4 regions of the Serratia sp. CoH_134_PS_4 genome follow, and region 4 is predicted to be linked to each of the others. Evidence: predicted binding sites of a transcription regulator. Region 4 holds the regulator's gene; each other region holds the start of a gene.
The links. The regulator CRP, encoded in region 4, controls carbon source genes, mostly activating them, when cyclic AMP is high. The targets are predictions, from matches to a motif close to ATGTGANNNNNNTCACAT.
Positions count from the first base shown of each region.

Region 1 (3,884 bases), on a different contig from region 4:
GCGCCGAGCTGTTGGATTCAGATGGCCTGCTGCGCAACTCTTCTGATCCGTACTTGATGGTGCGTGAAGCTTATTTCCAGCGGAACGACTTCCTGGCGAACGGTGGGTCATTGAAACCGGAAATCAACCCGAATGCTCAAGCGATTCAGGGCGACCTGGACGAGATAGACTCGCAATAACCTCGGTTAGCGATTGGAATGAAAAAACCCGCCCCTGGCGGGTTTTTTTATATGCGGCGGATAACCGGCAATAAAAAAGCGCCCCGAAGGGCGCTTTTGGCTTCTGTATCGACAGTATCGATAGTATTAGAAGCGATAGTTGAAGTTAGCACCGTACAACCAGGCCTTGCCCACGGAGTCGAAGGTGTATGGGCCTTCTTTGATGGTCACTTTCTGGCCGTGCATGTAGGAAATGCCGACGTCAACCGAGGCGTCTTTGTTGAACGCGTAGGTGGTACCTGCGCTCAGCCACAGACGGTCCTGATCCGGAATTGAGATAGAACGGTTTTGCGCGGGCACCGGGCTGTCATCGAAGGCGATACCGGTACGGAAGGTCCAGTTGTCGTCGTAGAAGTAGCTGGTACCCAAGGCAATACGGTAAGAGTCTCTGAAGCCTTCATGTTTCTCAAACAGGGTCTGACCGCCGTTGCCGGTAGCCTTCAACTCCTGGAACTGGCTCCAGCTGGTGTAAGCCATGCTGTAGTGGACCGCCCACTGAGGTGCAACTTTGTTATAACCTGAGATTTCCCACATTTCCGGCAGGTTCAGGTCCAAAGAGCCTGGGATGGTGCTGCCATTGGTGCCGTAAGGCAGTCCAGCGGGACCGAGCAGTGGGTTATAAGCCGACGGTAGGCTGCTTTTGTAATCACCGTCGAACTTAATTTTTACTTCAGAACGGTAGGTGAAACCGTAACGGTTGTTTTCATCCACTTCGTACAGGATACCGGCGTTCCAGCCAAAGCCCCATTTGTCACCTTTCAGATGAGAAAGCTGGGTGTCTGCCGGGATGCCGCCAATCTGCTGTGCCTGCTGCGGCGTCAGTTGTCCACTCTGCATGCCTTGTGCTGCGATCAGTTTCGGCAGTTCGCCAGCATAACGCTCGAGTTTGGCTTTGGCATAAACGGCATCGAAGCCCAGGCCGAAGCTGAAGTGTTGATTGAGGCGATAAGCACCGCTCAGGTTCAGGTTCACGGTGGTCAGGTCGGTTTTACCGCCGTAAGCACCTGCGGTGTAACCGTCGTTAAATTCGGTAGCCAAGCCATAGTTGCTCGTTACCGAGCCGCCCACGGCAAATTGATCGTTAATCGGCTGAACGTAGTGCAGGTTTGGCACCCAGGCTGTTGGGGCAATGTTTTTTGCATCCAGGCTGGCACCAGAAGGTGACTTGCCTGAAATGTCTACGTCCGGATCGATAAACACCGCACCGATAGACAGCTCTGGGCGGGTATACATCATCAGGAGGGCCGGGTTGCGGCTGGCAGAAGCCGCGGTATCTGCCATGGCGCCTTCGCCAGAATACGCACGTCCTAAACCAGCTGCTGAGAACTCATTCAGCTGGAATCCGGCGGCAGACACGTTTGAAGAAATAATTGCCACTGCAGCTGCGAGAGCTGATTTAGTAAATAGGTTTTTCTGGCTCATGACCAAAACCTCATTTTATGTGTTTATTATTTAAACATGTTACATAAAGTAACAAGGAAGCGCGCGATTGTAGGGTCCGATCTCATTCAGACAAATCAGACCAGTGGCTGAATTATAGGTCCGACCTGTGAGAATGTTGCAACATTGTTTTTTAAATATTTCCAAATTGATATCAAAAGAGAGATCTGGCTAACAAAAAACCACCCCTACATAACAAAATTCTTACCATTCCTTAGCAGACAACGATTTTCGTTTGTGATTTCCATCACTTAAAACACCCATAAAAAGTAAGTGCTAGTGATCGGTTTCGCCGCAGAGTAAAATAAGCGCAGAATCTTGTATCTTTGCGCCATTCGCTAAATGGCAATTTGGACTCGCGTGATGGCGGTCCCTGAGGAGAATCAACCATGTCAAATTCGCTGAATAAATGTAGTGCCCAGGAAACGGCCGCCTGTTGCTGTGTCGATGTGGGTACCGTGATGGACAATACGGATTGTACCGCTTCCTACAGCCAGGTATTTGCTAATCAGCAGGATGCGGAGAAAATGCTGGCCGTGTTGACCGAAAAAGCCCGCAACGTGGAATCTGATCCTTGTGACATCAGCAGTAGCATTAAACCGGTTGACGGTGGCGTGGAACTGGCGGCGGATTTCACCTTTGCCTGCCAGGCTGAAACCCTGATCTTCCAGCTCGGCCTGCGTTAATCACTGCTGTAAAACGGTGTGGGGCAAACCCGCACCGCTGCCTTTCCCTTTATCCCTCTGTAGAAAGTTGCTCCTGCTCTCAGTTTTCACTTCTGACGGTTTGCCAAATGTAAACATTTGGTTAACAATGACCTCATCAGGTCAGACCTCTTTTTTGGCCGTTGCGCTGACGTTATTTTCTTCAGGAGCGTTTATGAGTAAGGCACTGCCGTTGGTGACCCGTCACGGTGACCGTATTGCTATTGTAAATGGACTGCGTACCCCCTTTGCCAAGCAGGCAACCGCTTATCACGGTATTCCTGCGGTGGATTTGGGTAAAACGGCGGTGAGCGAACTGTTGGCCCGCAGCGGGATTGATCCGGCCCTGATCGAACAATTGGTATTCGGTCAGGTCGTACAAATGCCAGAAGCGCCGAACATTGCGCGTGAAATCGTGTTGGGCACCGGCATGAGTGTGCATACCGATGCGTACAGCGTGTCGCGCGCGTGCGCCACCAGTTTCCAGGCGATTGCCAACGTGGCGGAAAGCATTATGGCGGGCAGTATCAGTATTGGTATTGCCGGCGGCGCTGATTCCTCTTCGGTATTGCCTATTGGCGTCAGCAAAGCGCTGGCGCGTACGCTGGTGGACGTCAACAAAGCACGCACCCTGTCACAGCGTCTCAAGTTGTTCAGTCGATTGAAATTCCGCGATCTGATGCCAGTACCGCCGGCAGTGGCTGAATACTCAACCGGCTTGCGCATGGGCGATACTGCCGAGCAAATGGCGAAAAGCCACGGTATCACCCGGGAAGAGCAGGACGCGCTGGCGCACCGTTCTCACCAATTGGCGGCCAAAGCCTGGGAGCAAGGGCTGTTGCATGATGAAGTGATGACCGCCTACGTACCGCCGTATCGCACACAGATTGCTGAAGACAATAACGTCCGTAAAGACTCCAGCCTGGCTTCCTACGCGAAACTAAAACCGGCCTTTGACCGTAAGCATGGCAGCGTCACTGCCGCGAACAGCACGCCGTTGACTGACGGTGCAGCCGCCGTGTTGATGATGAGTGAGTCGCGTGCAAAAGAGCTGGGCCTGCAACCCTTGGGCTATCTACGCAGTTTTGCTTTTGCCGCTATCGACGTATGGGAAGACATGCTGCTTGGGCCGTCCTACGCCACGCCGCTGGCGTTGGATCGCGCTGGCATCGGCTTGGCCGATCTGCAACTCATCGACATGCACGAAGCGTTTGCTGCGCAGACATTGGCGAACCTGAAAATGTTTGCCAGTGACGAGTTTGCCCAGAAAAAACTGGGGCGCAGCCGGGCGATTGGTGAAGTGGATATGGACAAGTTTAACGTATTGGGTGGCTCGATAGCCTACGGCCACCCGTTTGCCGCTACCGGCGCGCGCATGATCACCCAAACGCTGCACGAGCTGAAGCGCCGCGGTGGCGGGCTGGGGTTGACCACGGCCTGCGCGGCTGGGGGGTTAGGGGCAGCAATGATCGTAGAGGTGGAATAATGAGTTTTGAAAACGCATTGCACGAACAGCGCGCCA
Region 1 is NZ_JBXWKI010000002.1:233,651-237,534, reverse strand. Features, by position in the region: gene mlaA (phospholipid-binding lipoprotein MlaA) at 1-179, shown strand, start outside; gene fadL (long-chain fatty acid transporter FadL) at 306-1,646, opposite strand; gene AC2FCQ_RS06370 (YfcZ/YiiS family protein) at 2,048-2,344, shown strand; gene fadI (acetyl-CoA C-acyltransferase FadI) at 2,538-3,848, shown strand; gene fadJ (fatty acid oxidation complex subunit alpha FadJ) at 3,848-3,884, shown strand, end outside.
Region 1: AC2FCQ_RS06370 (YfcZ/YiiS family protein) is a predicted target of CRP. The motif match lies at 1,894-1,911, and genes of this name have one in related genera.

Region 2 (3,884 bases), on a different contig from region 4:
AAAGATATCCCTTAAAGTAAATTGATACAGGCACTATGCCACATCTCTGGCGTTTTACAGGTGGAAAATCACCGGGACATATTGCCGCGATGCGCCTAAAAATGCGGCTTAGGGCAAAGAAGTGTGATCCTGCCTGAGTGAAAAATAGCGATTTACCCTATAATACGCACACGTTTTCGTACAGAGGCAAGGGACATATTATGACGCAGGATGAACTGAAAAAAGCGGTGGGCTGGGCAGCGCTGGATTACGTTACCCCAGGCACCATCGTCGGTGTTGGCACGGGCTCGACCGCCGCCCATTTTATTGATGCACTCGGCTCGATCAAGCACCAAATCGAAGGGGCGGTGTCCAGCTCTGACGCTTCCACGGCCAAGCTGAAAAGCCTCGGCATCCACGTGTTCGACAGCAATGAAGTGGATTCGCTGGATATCTATGTCGATGGGGCCGATGAAATCAACCGCCAGATGCAGATGATCAAAGGCGGCGGCGCTGCGCTGACGCGTGAAAAAATCATTGCCGCCATTGCGCGTAAGTTTATCTGTATCGTCGATTCGACCAAGCAGGTCGACGTACTGGGTAAATTCCCGTTGCCCGTGGAAGTGATCCCGATGGCGCGTTCCTACGTCGCACGTGAGCTGGTGAAACTGGGCGGTCTGCCAGAGTATCGCCAGAATGTACTGACCGATAACGGCAACGTGATCCTCGATGTACATAACCTGAACATCGTCGATGCCATTGCGTTGGAAAATAAAATTAACGGTATTGCCGGCGTTGTCACTGTCGGTCTGTTCGCCAACCGTGGTGCCGATGTGGCGCTGGTTGGGACACCTGAGGGTGTGAAAGTCATCAAATAAAGAATCTCTCCGCAGGGGCGCAGCAGGCAGTGCCCCTGTGGTATAGGATCTTGGATCCCACCAGACCGAATAATTCACTGGCTAAAATATCTTTTATTAAAAGCGCCAAATTTGGTGACATATGTCACATTATGAGCGTTAGCTCCACGAAGCTCCTGTCTAATTCTTTCCCTATGGCATTTTCTACCAGAAACCGCCGACAACCCTGAGCCTTGTACTGGCGGGCGGGCAATCGTTTGTATTGCCGCCTGCGTTATTTTTGTTATGTTGGATGGGTGCTGTTTGACAACAGCCGCTTCTGAAGTCTGAACATAGGGTCGGGTAAATGGCAAAAGTATCATTGGAGAAAGACAGGATTAAATTCCTGTTGGTGGAAGGGGTTCATCAGAGCACGGTAGATAATCTGCTGGCAGCCGGATATACCAACATTGAATATCACAAAGGTGCGTTAGACACCGAATCGCTTAAGGCATCCATTCGCGATGCTCACTTCGTCGGCATCCGATCGCGTACGCATCTGACCGAAGAGGTTTTCGCTGCCGCAGAAAAGCTGGTGGCGGTGGGGTGTTTCTGTATCGGTACTAACCAGGTTGATCTGAAAGCGGCGACCAAACGCGGCGTTCCGGTGTTTAACGCACCTTTCTCTAATACCCGATCCGTGGCCGAAATGGTGCTGGGCGAACTGCTGCTGATGCTGCGCGGTATTCCGTCCGCTAACGCCAAAGCGCACCGGGGTGAATGGCAAAAACTGGCCGTTGGCTCGTTTGAAGCGCGTGGCAAGAAGCTGGGAATTATTGGCTACGGTCATATCGGTACCCAGTTGGGCATCCTGGCCGAAGGCCTGGGCATGAAAGTGTTCTTTTACGATATTGAGAACAAGCTGCCATTAGGTAATGCACAGCAGGTTCGCCACCTGTCCGATTTGCTCAACATGAGCGACGTAGTGACGCTGCACGTGCCGGAAACTCCGTCGACCAAGAACATGATGGGTGCAGAAGAGCTGGCGCTGATGAAGCCAGGTTCTATTCTGATCAACGCCTCACGCGGCACTGTGGTTGATATCCCTGCGCTGTGTAACGTACTGGCCAGCAAACACTTAGCCGGCGCGGCGATTGACGTGTTCCCGGAAGAGCCAGCTACCAACAGCGAGCCGTTTAACTCACCGCTGTGCGAGTTCGATAATGTGATCCTGACCCCGCACATTGGCGGTTCGACTCAGGAAGCGCAGGAAAATATCGGTGACGAAGTCGCAGGCAAACTGGCGAAATACTCCGACAACGGCTCGACGCTGTCTGCGGTCAACTTCCCTGAAGTGTCGTTGCCTGCACACAGTGCTAACGTAAGCCGCCTGCTGCATATTCATGAAAACCGCCCTGGCATACTGACGCAAATTAACCAGATTTTCGCGGAAGAAGGGGTGAACATTGCTGCGCAGTACCTGCAAACTGGCCCGGAAATCGGCTACGTGGTCATCGACATTGACGCGGAAACCGAACGTGCCGACGCTGCACTGCAACGTATGAAGGCAATTGCCGGCACCATCCGTTCTCGCTTGCTGCTCTGATTGAAAACGTTGTAACCCAAAGGCCGGATTTATCCGGCCTTTTGCTATTGCGCTATCTGCCAAGCCCAATTCTGCGACGGGGTCACGATTTCCGGCAGCGGGATATCCCAATGTTCCACCGGTATCTGTTCCACTTGTTGGCAGTCATGGGCTAACCCGATGGGGTAAGGGCCAGTTTGCTGCCAGTTTTGCAAGGTGCGATCGTAGAAGCCGCCGCCCATCCCTAACCGCTGGCCTGTGCTGTCAAATGCCACCAATGGCGTTAGCACCACGTCTAACGAATTTAAAGGCAGCACGTGGCGCACGTCGAGTTGTGGCTCACGGATATTGAAGCGGTTGCTAGCCAGCGGCGTTTCCGGGGTATAGCGCAGGAACAGCAGATTGCCGGGGCTGAACGGATGCAGCACGGGCAGATAAACCCGCTTGCCTGACTGCCATAACCGTTCAATCAGCGGACGCGTGTCCAGCTCACCATCAAAGGATAAAAATACCGCGACGCTTTGCGCTGCCAGAATACGCGGATGTGCCGCAATGCGTTCGGCTGTTTGCTGGGCAAAGTTGTGTTGTTGTTCTGGTGTTAAAGCACGTCGACGTTGGCGGATTTGCTGTCGGATATTTTGCCGCTGTTGGGCATATTGGGCTTGAAAGGACATAGTCAGCACACTTACCGCTGAGGAAGGGGAATCTCCGAGATGCCGTCGCAGGCTGTAACCCTTGAACCCATGGTTCAAGGTGAACGTGCTGTCGCAATCTTAAGGCTTCTCGGCGGGCCGAGCATGCACACCGATCGCGGATCATCACATTCTGTTGGTACTAAATATCGGCTCAGGGGACTGGCCCGCTGGCGAACATCTCAGAGAAATTTTTTACTCGTTGCCGAAACCTTGGATCTCAGCAACTTAAGTTATTCGAATTGTGCATCCTGACGTTCAGAGATGCGACCTTGTTCAAGCAACGCTTGTTCAATGGTCTGTTGCAGCATACGAATGCGTTGTTCCATATTGGACGCATAATCACGGGTTTTCAACCGTTCTTGAGCAAGTTCGTGACAAACGTTCAATGCTGCGATGAAAACGAGCTGCTCAGTATTTGTGACTCTAGTGCGAACTTTAAGATCTTGCAACCGTTCGTTAAGATCGACCGCGGCCATGTTCAACGCATCTTGTTGTTCTGGCGGGCAATTGACTCTTAAAGAGCGACCAAAAATTTGAATATCTACTGGTTGTGCAGACATGCCACCTTCCTGCCTAAATTTCGCGCCAGCCCCAGCCTACCCTTACCGGGCCAACCAAAGCGGGCGCCACTATATATACCTCGGTACCAAGATACAACCCCTTTTTCAGTACCTGGTTGTAATCTACTGCGACAGACATTACCAGTCAAAAAAGGGTTTCAAAATGCGTATTTAGCGTCATTTTGATCCTTGCCGGCAGTGTGTGAGATCTGACACATCACGATTATAA
Region 2 is NZ_JBXWKI010000011.1:172,966-176,849, reverse strand. Features, by position in the region: gene rpiA (ribose-5-phosphate isomerase RpiA) at 201-857, shown strand; gene serA (phosphoglycerate dehydrogenase) at 1,183-2,421, shown strand; gene AC2FCQ_RS17845 (5-formyltetrahydrofolate cyclo-ligase) at 2,466-3,074, opposite strand; RNA gene ssrS (6S RNA) at 3,102-3,284, opposite strand; gene zapA (cell division protein ZapA) at 3,326-3,655, opposite strand.
Region 2: serA (phosphoglycerate dehydrogenase) is a predicted target of CRP. The motif match lies at 970-987, and genes of this name have one in related genera.

Region 3 (3,884 bases), on a different contig from region 4:
CAACGAAATCGGTCGGGCCTTGTTGTGCAGCCACCATCCGACCAAACACCTCTGCTGCCTTACCATTGTCCAATACCGCCTGGAGCTTGGCACGCGCATCGGCGTCGTCTTTCGCCAGCGCACCGGAAAGCAACATCTCCACACACAACGCCATGGTCACTTCCAACAGGCGTGGGTTGCGGTATTCACCGGTAAGGAAGCGCACCGCTTCACGCACTTCCACCGCATTACCCGCGCTCGAAGCCAGTACCTGGTTCATGTCTGTCAGCAATGCCGTGGTTTTGCAGCCCGCACCGTTGGCCACGCCAACAATCGCCTGTGCCAAGTCAGCCGACAACGCGTAAGTTGGCATAAAGGCACCAGAACCGACTTTAACGTCCATCACCAAGGCATCCAGGCCTTCTGCCAGCTTTTTCGCCAGAATAGACGCGGTGATCAGCGGGATAGAATCCACGGTCGCGGTAATGTCACGGGTCGCGTAGAAACGCTTGTCCGCCGGTGCCAGCGAGCTGGTTTGGCCGATAATCGCAACGCCTACGTCCTGAATAATCTTACGGAAGGCATTGTCGTCCGGGAAAATATTAAAGCCCGGGATGGCCTCCAGCTTGTCCAATGTCCCACCGGTATGGCCCAAACCACGGCCAGAAATCATTGGGACATAACCGCCACATGCGGCGACCATGGGACCGAGCATCAGCGACGTCACATCGCCCACACCGCCTGTGGAATGCTTGTCGACTAAAGGTCCATTCAGCGACAAACTTTTCCAGTCCAGCACGGTGCCGGAATCACGCATTGCCATGGTGAGCGCCACGCGCTCCGGCATGGTCATATCGTGGAAATAAATGGTCATCGCCAGCGCGGCGATCTGACCTTCGGAAACCACATTGTCACGGATCCCATTGATGAAAAAGCGGATTTCCGCTTCGCTCAACGGCTGACCGTCACGTTTCTTACGAATAATTTCTTGTGCCAGGAACAAGGCATCCCCCTGTTTTAGCGAATGTAGGGTGCAGGCAGGCGCCGTATCGCGCGTTGCCGACGTAATCGATCAGTAACCGCTACCGGACCTCTCGGCACTGTGGCCCAGCGTCGTCAGCAGGCTGGCTAATAAGCTGGACGCCCCGAAGCGGAAATGACGCGCATCGGCCCAGCCTTCACCCAGAATACGATCGGCAAGTTGCAGATAATGCAGCGCATCTTCCGCCGTACGAACACCACCGGCCGGCTTGAAGCCTACGGTTTTGGCGACATTCATATCGCGGATCACCGACATCATTAGCTCAGCACTTTCCAGCGTCGCGTTGACGGGCACTTTACCGGTAGAGGTTTTGATAAAGTCAGCACCGGCCTTGATGGCAATCTCCGACGCCTTACGAATCAGATTCGCCTGCTTTAGCTCACCGGTTTCGATGATCACTTTCAGCAGGACATTAGCCGCCTGACAGACCTGTTTGCACTGTTTTACCAGTTCAAATCCCACTTGCTCATTGCCGGCGAGCAACGCGCGATAAGGGAATACCACATCCACTTCATCAGCACCGTAAGCGATAGCCGCACGGGTTTCCGCCAGCGCGATGTCGATATCGTCGTTGCCATGCGGGAAATTGGTTACGGTCGCAATGCGGATATCCGGCGTCCCCTGTTCGCGCAACGTTTTACGCGCTATAGGGATAAAACGCGGGTAAATACAGATGGCCGCCGTATGGCCTGCCGGGCTGTTCGCCTGACGACACAACGCGATCACCTTCTCGTCGGTGTCATCATCGTTCAGCGTGGTTAAATCCATTAAGGTCAGCGCACGTTGCGCTGCTGCGGTTAGTTCGGTCATAAAACTCTCCAACTGAGAACCTGGATGTTGGCGAGCGGACTTGGTTCCTTGAAGACAGCGCTGGGGAACAAAGCTCCCACGGCGGCCACTGAGATCCTTCTCACCGCGCATGACCCTTCGTTTCGTGCAGGGTCAGTAATAGCTATTTGAACACGATCGCCCGGGGCGATTCGCGCTCACAGTCACACTATATGAAATAACACTGTAACAGGCCGGAATTATATGTGAAGAGCATCACAAAATAACGCGATATCGTTCACAAATTCGCTAAAGAAACGGACAAAGACAACGGGCACAGCATCTGTGCCCGTCTTAGAGTATAGGCGGAGTCCTGCCATAGAGCATGTTGCGCCAGGGCAAGACAGAATCTGGCTTAGAGTGCCAAGAAGAACCCGGCAATGGTTGCGCTCATTAAGTTGGAGAGCGTACCGGCAGCCACGGCTTTCAGACCGAAACGCGCAATATCGTGACGACGGTTTGGCGCCATGCTGCCCAAACCACCCAGCAAGATCGCCACCGATGACAGGTTGGCGAAGCCGCACAGTGCAAAGGAAATGATGGCCTTGGTATGCATAGACAGCACCTGCAGCCCGTCAGCCGCAACCACATCGTCTGGACGCAGGTAAGCGCCAAAGTTCATGTAGGCGACAAATTCATTCACGATAATCTTCTGGCCGATAAACGAACCGGCAGTCATCGCTTCATGCCATGGCACACCAATCAGGAAGGCGATCGGTGAGAATACCCAACCCAGAATCAGTTCCAGCGACAGTTGCGGATAGTCGAACCAACCGCCAATACCGCCGAGAATACCGTTCAACAACGCAATCAATGCGATAAACGCCAACAGCATCGCACCGACGTTCAGCGCCAATTGCATGCCCGAAGCCGCACCCGAGGCCGCCGCATCGATCACGTTAGCCGGGCGATCCTCTTCGGCGATCAGCTTCATCGCATCGTCTTTATCGTGGGTTTTTTCGGTTTCTGGCACCATCAGCTTGGCAAACAGCAATCCACCCGGCGCTGCCATGAACGACGCGGCAATCAGGTATTCCAGCGGCACACCCATCTGGGCGTAACCCGCCAGCACTGAACCGGCGACCGAGGCCAGGCCACCACACATCACGGTGAACAATTCAGACTGGGTCATGGTAGCGATATAGGGACGTACCACCAGCGGGGCTTCGGTCTGGCCAACGAAGATGTTGGCGGTTGCAGACAGCGACTCGGTACGTGAAGTACCCAGCAGTTTTTGCAAACCACCCCCCAAAATACGAATCACCAGTTGCATGATGCCGAGGTAATAAAGCACCGCAATCAGCGAGGAGAAGAACACGATTACCGGCAGCACGCGCAGTGCGAAAACAAAACCGCCGCCGCCGAAGACTTCAAACATCTTGTCGGAAACCAAGCCGCCAAAGATAAATGAAATCCCTTGGTTGCCATAAGCGATGACGTTAGCGACACCCGCCGACATACCGCCAAGAATGGCTCGGCCAACCGGGACATACAGCACCAGCGCGCCGATGGCGACCTGAATAACAAATGCCCAGACAACGGTGCGCAATTTAATCGCGCGGCGGTTGCTGGAGAGCAGCACGGCAATGGCGATCAGCGCCGCCATACCGACCAGGCTCATGATGAGTTGCATGCAAAGTATCCCTGTTGCGAAAAAAAGAAATGCATCCCTGTCCGGTAATACCGCGAGGGTTGCTTATGAGTGATTTCGGGATGCGATTATACGGAGCGAAGCCGCACCCGCACCGATTTATGTCACAAATGTATACAACAGGAAGCAAATGAAAATCTTATAACGTGATGGACATCACATTTATGACGGGTTTACATCTCAGAGCTTAAACAGGGTGTGAGTGTTGTGTTGCAGATGGGCCGCAATATCATCAGGAGATTCAGCACGCAGTTGGCATAACACCTTAAATACCTCTGCGGCACGCTCAGGGCGGTTGGCCTGGCCTTGATAACCGGCTAGCGGCATATCCGGCGCATCGGTTTCCAGCAGTAAAGAAGTCAGCGGCAGTTGGGCCATGACGTT
Region 3 is NZ_JBXWKI010000010.1:9,746-13,629, reverse strand. Features, by position in the region: gene deoA (thymidine phosphorylase) at 1-982, opposite strand, end outside; gene deoC (deoxyribose-phosphate aldolase) at 1,052-1,831, opposite strand; gene AC2FCQ_RS16175 (NupC/NupG family nucleoside CNT transporter) at 2,205-3,470, opposite strand; gene AC2FCQ_RS16170 (TatD family hydrolase) at 3,681-3,884, opposite strand, start outside.
Region 3: deoC (deoxyribose-phosphate aldolase) is a predicted target of CRP. The motif match lies at 2,054-2,071, and genes of this name have one in related genera.

Region 4 (3,884 bases):
ATCATGCCGCGAGGGCAGTTCCGTGCCGGGCAAGAAGAAATTTAGTCTTGCTCGGTTCTATGACTGACGGAAAAAATCAGGTAACAATGGGCTATTGCAAACCAACGCGCGGAATTTTGCCCTTGGCGAAAGGGCGTCAAACAGACCAATAACCATAACTGACGCCTGCGCATTTAACACGGAGTGAGCACCACTATGTCCGCCAAACATCCCGTTATCGCAGTGACCGGTTCTAGCGGAGCCGGCACTACCACGACCAGCGTGGCGTTCCGTAAAATCTTTCAGCAGCTGAATATCCGCGCCGCAGAGCTGGAAGGCGACAGTTTCCACCGCTATACCCGACCGGAAATGGACGCAGCTATCCGTAAAGCACGCGATCTCGGCCGTCATATCAGTTATTTCGGCCCCGAAGCCAACGACTTCGGCCTGCTGCAACAAAGCTTTCTCGACTACGGCAAGAACGGTACCGGCCGTTCACGCAAGTATCTGCATACCTACGATGAAGCGGTGCCCTATAACCAGGTTCCCGGTACCTTTACACCTTGGGAGCCTTTACCGGCACCGACTGACGTGCTGTTCTATGAAGGGCTACACGGCGGCGTAGTGACCGAACACAACGACGTGGCCAAACATGTCGACCTGTTGGTTGGCGTGGTGCCTATCGTGAATCTGGAATGGATTCAGAAGCTGATCCGCGATACCGGTGAACGCGGCCACTCCCGTGAAGCGGTGATGGACTCGGTGGTACGTTCGATGGAGGATTACATCAACTACATTACGCCGCAGTTCTCACGCACCCATATCAACTTCCAGCGGGTACCCACGGTCGACACGTCGAATCCGTTTGCCGCCAAGGCGATCCCTTCGCTGGACGAGAGCTTTGTGGTGATTCACTTCCGCGGCCTGGATCAAATCGACTTCCCTTATTTACTGGCGATGCTGCAGGGATCCTTTATCTCACACATCAATACGCTTGTGGTGCCGGGCGGCAAAATGGGGCTGGCGATGGAGCTGATCATGGCACCCTTGGTGCAGCGTCTGCTGGAAGGCAAAAAAATCGAATAAGTGGGTAGAGCGCGGCAGTCAGCCGCGCCTTTTCACCATTAGGCCACGTCGCGGATTTCAAAGCTGTGAGTCACGCTGGCGGCCTTACTCAGCATCAATGACACCGAGCAGTATTTCTCCGCCGAGAGATTCACCGCCCGCTCAACGATTTTGTCGCTCAGATCTTTACCGCTCACGATAAAGTGCAGGTTGATATGGGTGAACAGCCGCGGTGCTTCTTCACGTCGTTCAGAAGTCAGCTTGACCTCGCAATCACGCACATCATTACGCCCTTTTTGCAGGATCGACACCACATCGATAGCACTACAGCCCCCTACCGACATCAGCACCATTTCCATCGGGCTGGGCGCTTTGTCGCCCGCATTGCCGTCCATCAACACCTGATGGCCAGACGCGGATTCACCCAGAAACGTTAACCCTTCCACCCACTTAACTCTTGCCTGCATACTGGTCACTCCGGTTAATTTCTTAAAATCAGGGTACGCTTTCGCATAGAAACTGGCAACGGAACCTGATGCTAATCATGCTGAAGCGAGACAACACAAGACACCCGCCTCACTCTGTGCTACAAACAGAGCCGCAATAAATCTTTCCGGGACACTGATTTCAGGGAAACTCCCAGGGAAAGGCTCCTTTACCGGTATGTTAACAGAATGTAGCTTGCAGCTCTCCCGGCAAGTTAATATGCTAGAGCGACAGCGTATATTTATGACACGCCTCAAAATCTGCTGATAGCCACCATTAAAACAACGGCGACAACAGGTTTTACAGGGAACTCTGACCCCTGTGACACAAGGCAGCGATAACAACAGAGGATAACAGCGAATGGTTCTCGGCAAACCGCAAACAGACCCTACTCTCGAATGGTTCCTGTCTCATTGCCATATCCACAAATATCCATCCAAAAGTACGCTGATTCACCAAGGTGAAAAAGCCGAAACGCTTTACTACATCGTCAAAGGCTCCGTCGCGGTGCTGATTAAGGATGAAGAAGGTAAAGAGATGATTTTATCCTACCTTAACCAGGGGGATTTCATCGGCGAGCTTGGATTATTTGAAGAAGGTCAGGAGCGTAGCGCCTGGGTTAGGGCGAAGACCGCCTGCGAAGTGGCTGAAATTTCCTACAAGAAATTCCGCCAGTTAATTCAGGTCAACCCGGACATCCTGATGCGCCTGTCAGCCCAGATGGCAAACCGTCTGCAGATAACATCTGAGAAAGTGGGTAACCTCGCCTTCCTGGACGTTACAGGCCGTATCGCGCAAACACTGCTGAACCTGGCGAAACAACCTGATGCCATGACCCATCCTGATGGTATGCAGATTAAAATTACTCGTCAGGAAATTGGCCAAATCGTCGGTTGTTCACGTGAAACCGTTGGCCGTATTCTGAAAATGCTTGAAGATCAAAACCTGATCTCCGCCCACGGCAAAACCATTGTCGTTTACGGCACGCGTTAATCACTGAAAAAACGGCGCGATGATTCGCGCCGTTTTTTTATGCCCCAAGTCATCATGTGGCGCAGACTGATTTACCACCCGGAAGTCAACTATGCACTGCGGCAAACGCTGGTGCTGTGCCTGCCAGTGTTACTCGGCCTGTTGAGCGGCCAACTGCAATACGGCCTATTATTTTCCCTGGTTCCTGCCTGCTGCAATATTGCCGGGCTAGACACCCCTCACAAACGCTTCTTCAAACGTCTGATCGTCGGTGGCTCTCTATTTGCACTCAGCAGCCTGCTATTACAGCAAGCATTGCTTTGGCACTTGCCGTTGCCGGTGTTGATGCTTGGCCTGGCACTGCTTCTCGGCGTCAGCGGTGAAATAAGTCCGTTACATGCCCGCCTGTTGCCCGCCTCGCTGGTTGCCGCCATTTTCTCCCTCAGTATGGCCGGTACAGTTCCGCTTTGGCACGCACCGCTGCTATACGTCGTGGGTACCGCCTGGTACGGGCTGTTTACCTGGTTTTGGTTCACGCTGTGGAAAGAACAACCGATGCGCGAATCGCTCAATCAGCTCTATTTGGAACTGGCGGACTACTTTGAGGCCAAATATTCGCTGCTGACCCAGCATACCGATCCACAGACCGCATTACCGCCACTGTTGATACGCCAGCAAAAAGTGATGGATCTGATCACCCTGCTGTATCAGCAGCTTAACTTTCTACCGCACGCCAGTAACCTCGAACAAAAGCGCCTACAGCGTACTTTTCAGGTCGCACTGGATCTGCAGGAACACATTACCGTCAGTCTACATCTGCCGGAAGAAGTGCAAAAACTGGTGGAGCAAAGCCAGGCCGAAGCCATCATCCGCCGCAATGCACAGGTGATTGCCGGCCGGCTGCGCACGGTGGCACACGATATTCTCTATCACCAGCATTCTCAGCGTTTCAATATGGACAATGAACTGGCGGCGCTAGAGAAAGTGGCAGCGCAGCACCCGGATAACCCCGTTGGGCAGTTCTGTTACTACCATTTCAGCCGTATTGCTCGTCTGTTACGCACCCAACACCCGCTTTACCGACGCGATCTGATGGCCAATCAAAACCGTTTGCCGTTCTGGCCTGCGCTAGTTAGTTATCTGTCATTTAAATCCAACGCCCTGCGCAATGCGGCACGCCTGGGTGTCACACTCGCTGCCGGCAGTAGCCTCGGGATGATTTTCAACTTACCGAAGCCTTACTGGATACTGCTGACCATCATGCTGGTGAGCCAGAATGGCTACAACGCCACCCGGGTACGTATCCAGCACCGTGCGCTTGGCACCCTGGTTGGGCTGGTGCTCGCCGCCGGCCTGCTGCAACTGCAGTTGCCTGAGGCTGA
Region 4 is NZ_JBXWKI010000009.1:45,738-49,621, forward strand. Features, by position in the region: gene AC2FCQ_RS15320 (YheU family protein) at 1-45, shown strand, start outside; gene AC2FCQ_RS15325 (phosphoribulokinase) at 196-1,065, shown strand; gene AC2FCQ_RS15330 (OsmC family protein) at 1,104-1,511, opposite strand; gene crp (cAMP-activated global transcriptional regulator CRP) at 1,891-2,523, shown strand; gene AC2FCQ_RS15340 (YccS/YhfK family putative transporter) at 2,578-3,884, shown strand, end outside.